3 regions of the Streptomyces sp. NPDC006235 genome follow, and region 1 is predicted to be linked to each of the others. Evidence: riboswitches for the same ligand, from Rfam matches in the RefSeq annotation. Region 1 holds a riboswitch; each other region holds the start of a gene.
The links. A riboswitch is a leader RNA that binds a small molecule or an ion and turns the genes downstream of it on or off. The one in region 1 is predicted to bind thiamine pyrophosphate.
Positions count from the first base shown of each region.

Region 2: linked by a shared signal. The riboswitch ahead of ABZ192_RS20340 (thiamine ABC transporter substrate-binding protein) and the one ahead of thiC (phosphomethylpyrimidine synthase ThiC) in region 1 are both predicted to bind thiamine pyrophosphate.
Region 3: linked by a shared signal. The riboswitch ahead of thiO (glycine oxidase ThiO) and the one ahead of thiC (phosphomethylpyrimidine synthase ThiC) in region 1 are both predicted to bind thiamine pyrophosphate.

Region 1 is NZ_JBEXSR010000037.1:84,911-88,179, forward strand. It holds gene ABZ192_RS32725 (YibE/F family protein) at 1-1,518, opposite strand, end outside; TPP riboswitch at 1,591-1,780, shown strand; gene thiC (phosphomethylpyrimidine synthase ThiC) at 1,773-3,269, shown strand, end outside.
Region 2 is NZ_JBEXSR010000016.1:71,332-74,600, forward strand. It holds gene ABZ192_RS20335 (iron ABC transporter permease) at 1-785, opposite strand, end outside; gene ABZ192_RS20340 (thiamine ABC transporter substrate-binding protein) at 848-1,885, opposite strand; TPP riboswitch at 2,010-2,116, opposite strand; gene rlmN (23S rRNA (adenine(2503)-C(2))-methyltransferase RlmN) at 2,157-3,263, opposite strand.
Region 3 is NZ_JBEXSR010000003.1:8,982-12,250, reverse strand. It holds gene ABZ192_RS04160 (helix-turn-helix domain-containing protein) at 1-121, opposite strand, end outside; gene ABZ192_RS04155 (FAD-dependent oxidoreductase) at 199-1,440, opposite strand; TPP riboswitch at 1,600-1,711, shown strand; gene thiO (glycine oxidase ThiO) at 1,709-2,878, shown strand; gene thiS (sulfur carrier protein ThiS) at 2,875-3,075, shown strand; gene ABZ192_RS04140 (thiazole synthase) at 3,078-3,269, shown strand, end outside.

The sequences.
Region 1 (3,269 bases):
CAGCGCGGCACCCGCGTATGCGAGGACCAGGGTGTTGACGACCGAGGCGATGTGGTCGCGGCCGATCCGGATCCCCGCGCGGTAGAGGCCACGCCAGCCCATGGTCGGGTTGGCGTCGTGCAGCTCCCAGACCGCCGACGTCTGCGTGACCGTCACGTCGTCGAGCACACCGAGCGATCCGATGATGACGCCGGCGAGCAGCAGACCGCTCATGTCGATCGTCGGGTAGAGGCCGTGGATCAGACCGGTGTTGTCGTCGGTGTTGCCGGTGAGCGCGGCCCAGTCGATGAACAGCGAGCCCAGAACACCGATCAGCAGCAGCGAGACGAGGGTGCCGAGCACCGCCACCGAGGTCCGGGCGGACAGGCCGTGACACAGATACAGGGCGATGAGCATGATGGCGCTCGCGCCCACCACCGCCACGAGCAGCGGGTTCGAGCCCTGAAGGATCGCGGGCAGGATGAAGAGGTTCAGCACCAGGAAGCTGATCGCCAGCGCGACCAGGGCCATGACACCGCGCAGCCGCCCGACGACCACGACGGCCAGGGCGAAGATGCCGGCGAGCAGCGCCATGGGCAGGCGGCGGTTGATGTCGGTGACCGAGTACTGGAGGTCCTTCGGCGCGGAGGGCTCGTAGGCGACCACGACCTCCTGGCCCTCTTCCAGCTGGCGGGACTGGTCCGGCTGGACGATCTCGGTGAAGGTACGGCCCTTGTCCTTGCCGCTGTCGACCCGGATCGTCGCCCGCTTGCAGGTGCCGTTCTCCTGCTGCACCGCGGAGGAACCCTCGGCGGTGGAGGTGTCGCCGGTCGGCGGGACACCCGAGGCGCCGGCCTCCTTGCAGCTCACCGCCACGACCTTGGTGACCGAGCCCTCCTGTGTCTGCCGGTCGAAGCCGACGCCGGTGCGCTCGTGCGGCGGGGCGCCGCCCGGCCACAGCACGGCGAGACCGACCAGCACGGCGGCGGCGAACGGGATCAGGACCGCCGCGATGACCTTGCGCAGGTGCATGGAGACGGGCGTGGCAGGACCGTGGTTGTGACTGTGCCCGTGCCCGCCGTCGGGCCCGTTTCCGTGCCCGTGCCCGTCGCCGCCACCGCCGTGCCCGTCGCCACCACCGTGTCCGTGGCCTCCACCGTGTCCGTGGCCTCCACCGTGTCCGTGGCCTCCACCGGGACCGTGTCCGTCGCCGTACCCGTCGCGTCCGCCGGGCCTGTCGCCTCCGCCGCGCCCGTACCCGTCGCCTCCGCTGTGCCCGTCACCTTCGCCGGAACCGGATCCGGAGCCGGTAGGTTGCCAGCCACCGGAGCCGGCACCGTACGAAGAGGCCGGACCGGCAGGACCGCCGTCCTGTCCGTTCCCCGGACCGGGCCGGTGTCCATGCGTCTGCCCGCGGGCAGGACCGAGCCCGCCCCCGGCGGCGAAATCGTGCTCGCGCCCACGGCCGTTGCCGTTGCCGGCGCCGGACCCGCGAGGCGGTTCGGGCGGTGGGTAGGGAGGACGCTGCGTCGTGGTCACCGACCGATCATCGCAAGAACGAGGGGGGCCCTCTGTTCACCGCGCCAGAATTGCCGCTAGCGTGGAGGCACCTTTTGTACACGCGGGAGCTCGGAGCACCGGGCTGAGAGGGCGCTGACCTCCGTCCCAGCGATGTTTCACATGAAACATCACCGAAGTCGAGTGATGTTTCACACGGAACGTCGGCAGACGGAAGCCGCTGCGTCGACCGCCGAACCTGTTACCGGGTAATGCCGGCGTAGGGAGTAGGTCTCATGACCAACAAGGACGCACGCACGCCTGCCTCCGTTCAGGACGCACAGTCCGAGGAGGCCGGGAAGTCCATCGGCTGGCACAAGGCGTACGTCGAGGGCAGCCGCCCCGACCTGCGGGTGCCGGTCCGTCAGGTGCATCTCACCAACGGGCAGTCGGTCACCCTGTACGACACGTCGGGCCCGTACACCGATCCGCTCGTCGACACCGACGTCCGCAGGGGACTGTCGCCGCTGCGGGAGAACTGGATCATCGCCCGTGGCGACACCGAGGAGTACGCGGGCCGGCCCGTTCGTCCGGAGGACGACGGCATCAAGCACACCTCGCCGCGCGGCGGCCTGCGCAACCTCGACGCCGTCTTCCCCGGCCGGCCGCGTCAGCCGCGCCGCAGCAAGGACGGCACGGCGGTCACACAGCTCGCGTACGCCCGCCGCGGCGAGATCACGCCCGAGATGGAGTATGTGGCCATCCGGGAGAACGTCTCGCCCGAGGTGGTCCGGGACGAGATCGCGGCGGGCCGGGCGGTGCTTCCGGCCAACGTCAACCACCCGGAGATCGAGCCGATGATCATCGGCAAGCGGTTCCTGGTGAAGGTCAACGCCAACATCGGCAACTCGGCGGTGACCTCCTCCATCGAGGAGGAGGTCGAGAAGATGACCTGGGCGACCCGCTGGGGCGCCGACACGGTCATGGACCTGTCCACCGGCCGCAACATCCACACCACGCGCGAGTGGGTGCTGCGCAACTCCCCCGTGCCCATCGGCACCGTGCCGCTCTACCAGGCCCTGGAGAAGGTCGACGGCCGGGCCGAGGAGCTGACCTGGGAGATCTACAAGGACACGGTCATCGAACAGGCCGAGCAGGGCGTGGACTACATGACGGTCCACGCGGGCGTGCGCCTGCCGTACGTGCCGCTGACGGCGAATCGGAAGACCGGCATCGTCTCGCGCGGCGGCTCGATCATGGCGGCCTGGTGCCTCGCGCACCACAAGGAGTCGTTCCTGTACGAGAACTTCGAGGAACTCTGCGAGATCCTCGCCGCGTACGACGTCACGTACTCCCTCGGCGACGGCCTCAGGCCCGGGTCGATCGCGGACGCCAACGACGAGGCGCAGTTCGCGGAACTGCGGACTCTCGGGGAACTCAACCGGATCGCGAAGCGTTTCAACGTACAGACCATGATCGAAGGCCCGGGCCATGTCCCGATGCACAAGATCAAGGAGAACATCGACCTTCAGCAGGAGATCTGCGATGAAGCTCCGTTCTATACGCTCGGCCCGCTGACCACGGACGTCGCGCCGGCGTACGACCACATCACCTCCGGCATCGGCGCCGCGATGATCGCCTGGTGGGGCACGGCGATGCTGTGTTACGTCACGCCCAAGGAGCACCTGGGCCTGCCGAACCGTGACGACGTCAAGACCGGCGTCATCACCTACAAGATCGCCGCCCACGCAGCGGATCTGGCCAAGGGACACCAGGGTGCCCAGGAGTGGGAC
Region 2 (3,269 bases), on a different contig from region 1:
GGGTCCACCAGCCGCAGCGCGGTCTCCCGCCGCCGTACGGTCCAGGCGTGCAGGGCGAGGATCGCGCCCACCGCGACGAACTGGATCAAGGTCAGCACGGCCGCCGTGGACAGGTCGAAGATCTCCGACGTCTGCCGGTAGATCTCCACCTCCAGCGTCGAGAAGGTCGGCCCGCCGAGGATCTGGACGACGCCGAAGGAGGTGAAGGTGAACAGGAAGACCATGAGCGCGGCGGCGGCCACGGCGGGCGCGAGCGCGGGCAGCGTGACCTGCCGCCAGGCCCGCAGCGGCGACGCGCCGAGCATCCGTGCGGCCTCCTCCTGCCGCGGGTCGAGCTGCGCCCAGAGCCCGCCGACGGTCCGCACGACGACCGCGTAGTTGAAGAAGACGTGCGCGAGCAGGATCGCCCACACGGTGGTGTCCAGGCGGACGCCCCACAGCTCGTCCAGCAGCCCGCCCCGACCGACCAACGCGAGGAAGGCCGTACCGACGACGACCGTCGGCAGCACGAACGGCACGGTCACGACCGCCCGCAGGACCTGCTTGCCCGGGAAGTCGAAGCGCGCGAAGACATACGCGCCGGGCAGCGCGACCAGCAGCGTGAGCACCGTCGAGACGACCGCCTGCCAGGTGGTGAACCACAGGACGTGCCGGACGTCGGACTGCGCCAGCACCTCCCCGATCCGCCCGAACCGCCAGACCCCGTCGGCCTCCAGACCGCGCGCGACGATGGCGGCGACGGGGTAGGCGAAGAAGACCGCGAAGAACGCGACGGGCACGGCGATCAGCCCGAGCCGCGCCGCGCTCCCGCGCCGGTCCCTGCGGACGGCCGCTTCGGTCGGTCCGGTTACCTCAGTACGAGTGAAGTCCACGACTTGACCCACTGGTCACGGCGGTCGGCGATCTTCGCCGGGTCCATGGTCTCCGGGTCCTTCGCCTGCGGCCCGTACTTCTTGAACTCCGGCGGCACCTGGGCGCCCTCGCGCACCGGGTACACGTACATGTTGAGCGGCATGTCCTCCTGGAACCGCTCGCTGATCAGGAAGTCGAGGAGCGCCTTGCCGCCCTTGGTGTTCTCGGCGTTGCTCAGCAGCCCGGCGTACTCGACCTGCCGGAAGCAGGTGCCCTGCGCGACCCCGGTCGGTGCCGCGGCGGGCTTCGGGTCGGCGTAGACGACCTCGACGGGAGGCGAGGAGGCGTACGACACGACGAGCGGCCGGTCGCCCTTGGCCTTCTTGCCGCCGGCCGAGCCGGAGAACTCCTCGTTGTAGGCCTGCTCCCAGCCGTCGACGACCTTCACGCCGTTGGCCTTGAGCTTCTTCCAGTAGCCCTCCCAGCCCCCGTCGCCGTACTTCGCGGCGGTGCCGAGCAGGAAGCCGAGGCCGGGCGAGGAAGTGGAGGCGTTCTCGGTGACCAGGAGGTTCTTGTACTCGGGCTTGACCAGGTCGTCGAAGCTGCGCGGCGGGTCGAGCTTGTGGTCGGCGAAGTACTTCTTGTCGTAGTTGACGCAGATGTCGCCGGTGTCGATGGGCGTGACCCGGTGCTTGTCCTGGTCGGCCCGGTACTCCGGCGCGATCCGGTCCGAGCCCTTCGCCTCGTACGGCTGGAACAGGCCGTTGTCGAGGGCGCGGGACAGCAGCGTGTTGTCGACGCCGAAGAAGACGTCGCCCTGCGGGTTGTCCTTGGTCAGGATGGCCTTGTTCACGGCCTGCCCGGCGTCGCCGTCCTTGAGGACGTCGACCTTGTAGCCGGACTGCTTCTCGAAGGCCGCGATGACGTCCTTCGAGGCGGCCCACGAGTCGTGGCTGACCAGGGTCACGGTCTTGGAGTCGCCGGACCCCTGGCCGCCGTCGGACGACCCGCACGCGGCGAGCGTTCCGGCCATGCCGAGCCCGACGGCCACCGCCGTCAGCCGCTTGATGTTGTGGCTCACTGGATTCCTCCTGGAGGACCAGGAGAAGACGCGGCCCTGCCCGGGATCTCTGGGAGTCCCGGGCAGGGCGCAACAGCTCGAGTGATGACCGATCTCCCTACCCAGAATGACCTGGGCCAGGTTCGGAGGGTCTGCGGCCGTGTGCCGCACTCTCAGCGCTGTGGCGCTCCCCTGTCGGAATATGAAGGTGTCGGAAAATACGGTTGTGCTTACGCCGGTCAGACTACCGTTCGGTGGCCGCGAGCTGACCACACGCCCCGTCGATCTCCTGACCACGGGTGTCCCGGATCGTCACCGGCACACCATGGGCGGCGATGGCCTCCACGAACGCCTTCTCGTCCTCCGGCCGGGAAGCCGTCCACTTCGACCCGGGCGTCGGGTTGAGCGGGATCAGGTTCACGTGCACGGGCCTGCCCTTGAGCATCCGCCCGAGCCGGTCACCGCGCCAGGCCTGGTCGTTGATGTCCCGGATCAGGGCGTACTCGATGGACAGCCGGCGCCCGGACTTGGCGCTGTACTCGAAGCCGGCGTCCAGCACCTCCCGGACCTTCCACCGCGTGTTCACGGGGACGAGGGTGTCGCGCAGCTCGTCGTCGGGGGCGTGCAGCGAGATCGCGAGCCGGCACTTGAGGCCCTCGTCGGCGAACCGGTGGATGGCCGGGACGAGACCGACCGTCGAGACGGTGATCCCGCGCTGCGACAGCCCCAGCCCGTCGGGCTCGGGGTCGGTGAGCCGCCGGATGGAGCCGAGGACCCGGTTGTAGTTGGCGAGCGGCTCACCCATGCCCATGAAGACGATGTTGCTGAGCCGCGCCGGCCCGCCGGGGACCTCCCCGTCCCTGAGGGCCCGCATACCATCGACGATCTGATGCACGATCTCGGCGGTGGACAGATTCCGGTCGAGCCCCGCCTGCCCGGTCGCACAGAACGGGCAGTTCATCCCGCACCCGGCCTGCGAGCTGATGCACATGGTCACCCGGTCCGGGTAGCGCATCAGCACGGACTCCACGAGCGTCCCGTCGAACAGCCGCCACAGCGTCTTGCGCGTGGTGCCCTGGTCGGTCGACAGATGCCGCACGACGGTCATCAACTCGGGAAGCAGCGCCTCCTGCAGCCGACCCCGGGAGCCGGCCGGAATATCGGTCCACTGCTCCGGATCGTGCGCGTACCGCGCGAAGTAGTGCTGCGAGAGCTGCTTGGCACGAAACGGCTTCTCCCCGACAGCGACCACGGCCTCCTTGCGCTCGGCAGGAGTGAGGTCGGCGAGATGCCGCGGCGGCTTCTTGGCTCCGCGCGGGGCGACGAAAGTGAGTTCTCCGGGTGCAGGCATAACCCA
Region 3 (3,269 bases), on a different contig from region 1:
GCTGGCCCTCCTTGACCAGCTGCCGCACGCGCGTCACCTCGACGCCGAACTGTTCGGCGATGTCGGGGAGGGTGAGCCAGGCAGGGACGAGAGCATCGATCTTTGCGTCAATCTCGGTCACGGAAACCAGCCTGCCATCCCCCACTGACAGTCGGAAGCCGGGCCCGCCCACCTGGGCGGACCCGCGCGCCGTCCGAGCTACGCCGTGGCCGCCTTCAACGGCCTCGCCGGGTCCGTCAGCAACGCCGGATTCATCGGCGTGCCCGACTCGATCAGGCGGCGGCCCTGCGCCAGGTCCCGGGGACGGCCCACCGCCAGCAGCGCGACGAGCCGGTCGCCGCGCAGCCAGCAGACCGTCCAGGCCGGTCCGGCCGGGTCGCCCCGCCACAGGGTCGTGTCGGCGGCCGCGTGGTGCCCGGCGTACTGCACGAACCGCCCGAACTGCTCCGACCAGAAGTACGGCACGGGGTCGTAGACCGCGGGGGTCTTCCCCGAGGCCCGGCCGACGATGTTCACGGCGACCGTGCGCGGCCCCTGGAGGGCGTTGTCCCAGTGGTGCACCAGCAGGCGCTCGCCGTACCGGCCCGAGGGGAAGGAGGCGCAGTCGCCGACCGCGTACACGTCGGGCACCGACGCACGCAGGTGCTGGTCGGCCACGATCTCGCCGTGCGTGCCCAGCTCGATCCCGGAGCCGGCCAGCCAGGCCGTGGCCGGACGCGCGCCGATGCCGACGACGACCGCGTCCGCGGGCAGCCGCGCGCCGTCGTCGAGAACCACCGTGCCGGGCTCCACGCGCTCCACGCGCGCGTGCGTCCGCAGCACGGCGCCCGCGTCGGCGTACCAGCGGGCCATCGGCGCGGCGACCTCGGCGGGCAGGGCCCCGGCGAGGGGCCGTTCGGCGGCCTCCACGACGGTCACCGCGCAGCCCGCCTCACGCGCGGCCGTGGCGAACTCCGCGCCGATCCAGCCGGCGCCGACGACCACGATGTCGTGCCGTCCGGCCAGCACCGGCCGCAGCCGCTCTGCGTCGTCCAGGGTGCGCAGCAGATGGACGCCCGGCACGCCCTCCGCCCCGGGCAGCCGGATCGGTTCGGCACCGGTCGCGACGACCAGGACGTCGTACGGCACGGGCCCGTCCTCGGTGTCCAGCTCGTGGTCGCCCGGTCGCAGGCCCCGCACCTCGCAGCCGAGCCGCAGCTCGATGCCCAGGGCCTCGAAGTCGACGTCGAAGGCGGAGCCCTCGGCCTTGCCGAGCAGGACGGCCTTGGACAAGGGGGGCCGGTCGTAGGGCTGGTGGGGTTCGGCGCCGAGCAGGCTCACGGTGCCGGTGAAGCCCTGCTCGCGCAAGGCGACCGCGGTCTGGACACCGGCCATCCCCGCGCCCGCCACGACCACGCGCCGGGGCGCGGACGAACCTGGTTCCTGCGTCTGCTCGCTCACCTGATCACCATAGACAACTGACATTTTGTCAGTCAGTGCTCATACCCAGTGACCTGCTGCACACGCGACCGGGGCGAGGACCCGGCCGTCGCGGGAGCGGGACGTGGGGTGGCTCCCTTACTGCGGCACACGGCAGCGGGCTAGGGTGGGTGGCCAACGCAATGCACTCGCGGGAGCCCGGACGCACCGGGCTGAGAGGGAGGCTGGCGGCCTCCGACCGTACGAACCTGATCCGGGTCATGCCGGCGAAGGGAGGGGCTGGACGCCCATGTCGCGTACGCGCACGTCAGACGTCCTCGTCATCGGGGGCGGGATCATCGGCCTGGTCACCGCGTGGCGGTCCGCGCAGCGCGGGCTCGCCACGGCCGTGGTGGACCCGGAGCCGGGCGGCGGGGCCGCACAGGTGGCGGCCGGGATGCTGGCCGCCGTCACGGAACTGCACTACGGCGAGCAGACCCTGCTCGGGCTGAATCTGGCCTCCGCCCGGCGCTATCCGGACTTCGTGGCCGAGCTGACCGAGCAGACCGGCCACGACCTCGGCTACCGCCGGTGCGGCACGCTCGCCGTGGCCCTTGACGCCGACGACCGCGCCCATCTGCGCGAACTGCACACTCTGCAGCAGCAGTCGGGCCTGGAGTCGCAGTGGCTGTCGGGGCGGGAGTGCCGTCGCCTGGAGCCGATGCTCGCGCCGGGCGTGCGCGGGGGGCTGCGGGTCGACGGGGACCATCAGATCGATCCGCGGCGGCTGGCCGGGGCGCTGGTCACCGCGTGTGAACGGGCCGGTGTGGTCTTCCACCGGGCGTGGGCGGAGCGGCTCACCGTCGCGCGGGACCGGGCCACGGGCGCCGTCACGGACGACGGCACTCCGCTGGAGGCCGGGCAGGTCGTCCTGGCCGGGGGCAGCCTCAGCGGGCGGCTCGCGGGCGTCCCGGAGGATGCGCTGCCCCCCGTGCGGCCGGTGAAGGGGCAGGTCGTACGGCTGACCATGCCGCGGCGGCACGGGCCCTTCCTGAACCGCACCGTGCGCGCGGTCGTGCGCGGCAGCCACGTCTACCTGGTACCGCGCGAGAGCGGCGAGCTGGTCGTCGGGGCGACCAGCGAGGAGATGGGCTGGGACACCACCGTGACGGCGGGCGGCGTGTACGAACTGCTGCGCGACGCGCACGAGCTGGTGCCGGGCATCACCGAGCTGCCGCTCACCGAGACCCGGGCCGGACTGCGCCCCGGCTCCCCCGACAACGCGCCCCTGCTCGGCCCGACCGGGCTGGAGGGACTGCTGCTGGCCACCGGGCACTACCGCAACGGCGTCCTGCTCACGCCGGTCACCGGCGACGCCATGGCGCACGTCCTGGCGACGGGCGAGCTCCCCGAGGAGGCCCGTCCCTTCACGCCGAAGCGCTTCAGCACCGCCACCGCACTCACGGAGCAGCCCGCATGAACATCTCCGTCAACGGGGAGCCCCGGGAGGTCCGGCCCGGTACGGCTCTCGACACCGTCGTGAAGTCCCTCACCGCCGCGCCGTCCGGTGTGGCCGCCGCCCTGAACGAAACCGTCGTCCCGCGCGCGCAGTGGCCGTCCACGCCCCTGACCGAGGGTGACCGCGTGGAAGTCCTCACCGCCGTCCAAGGAGGCTGACCATGGCCGACGATCCGTTTGTCCTCGGTGGTACGTCCTTCACGTCCCGCCTGATCATGGGTACGGGCGGGGCGCCCAGCCTCGACGTGCTGGAACGGTCGCTGGTCGCGTCCGGGACGGAGCTGACGACGGTCGCGATGCGCCGGGTGAACGCCTCGGTGCACGGCTCGGTGCTGTCCGTCCTCGACAAGCTC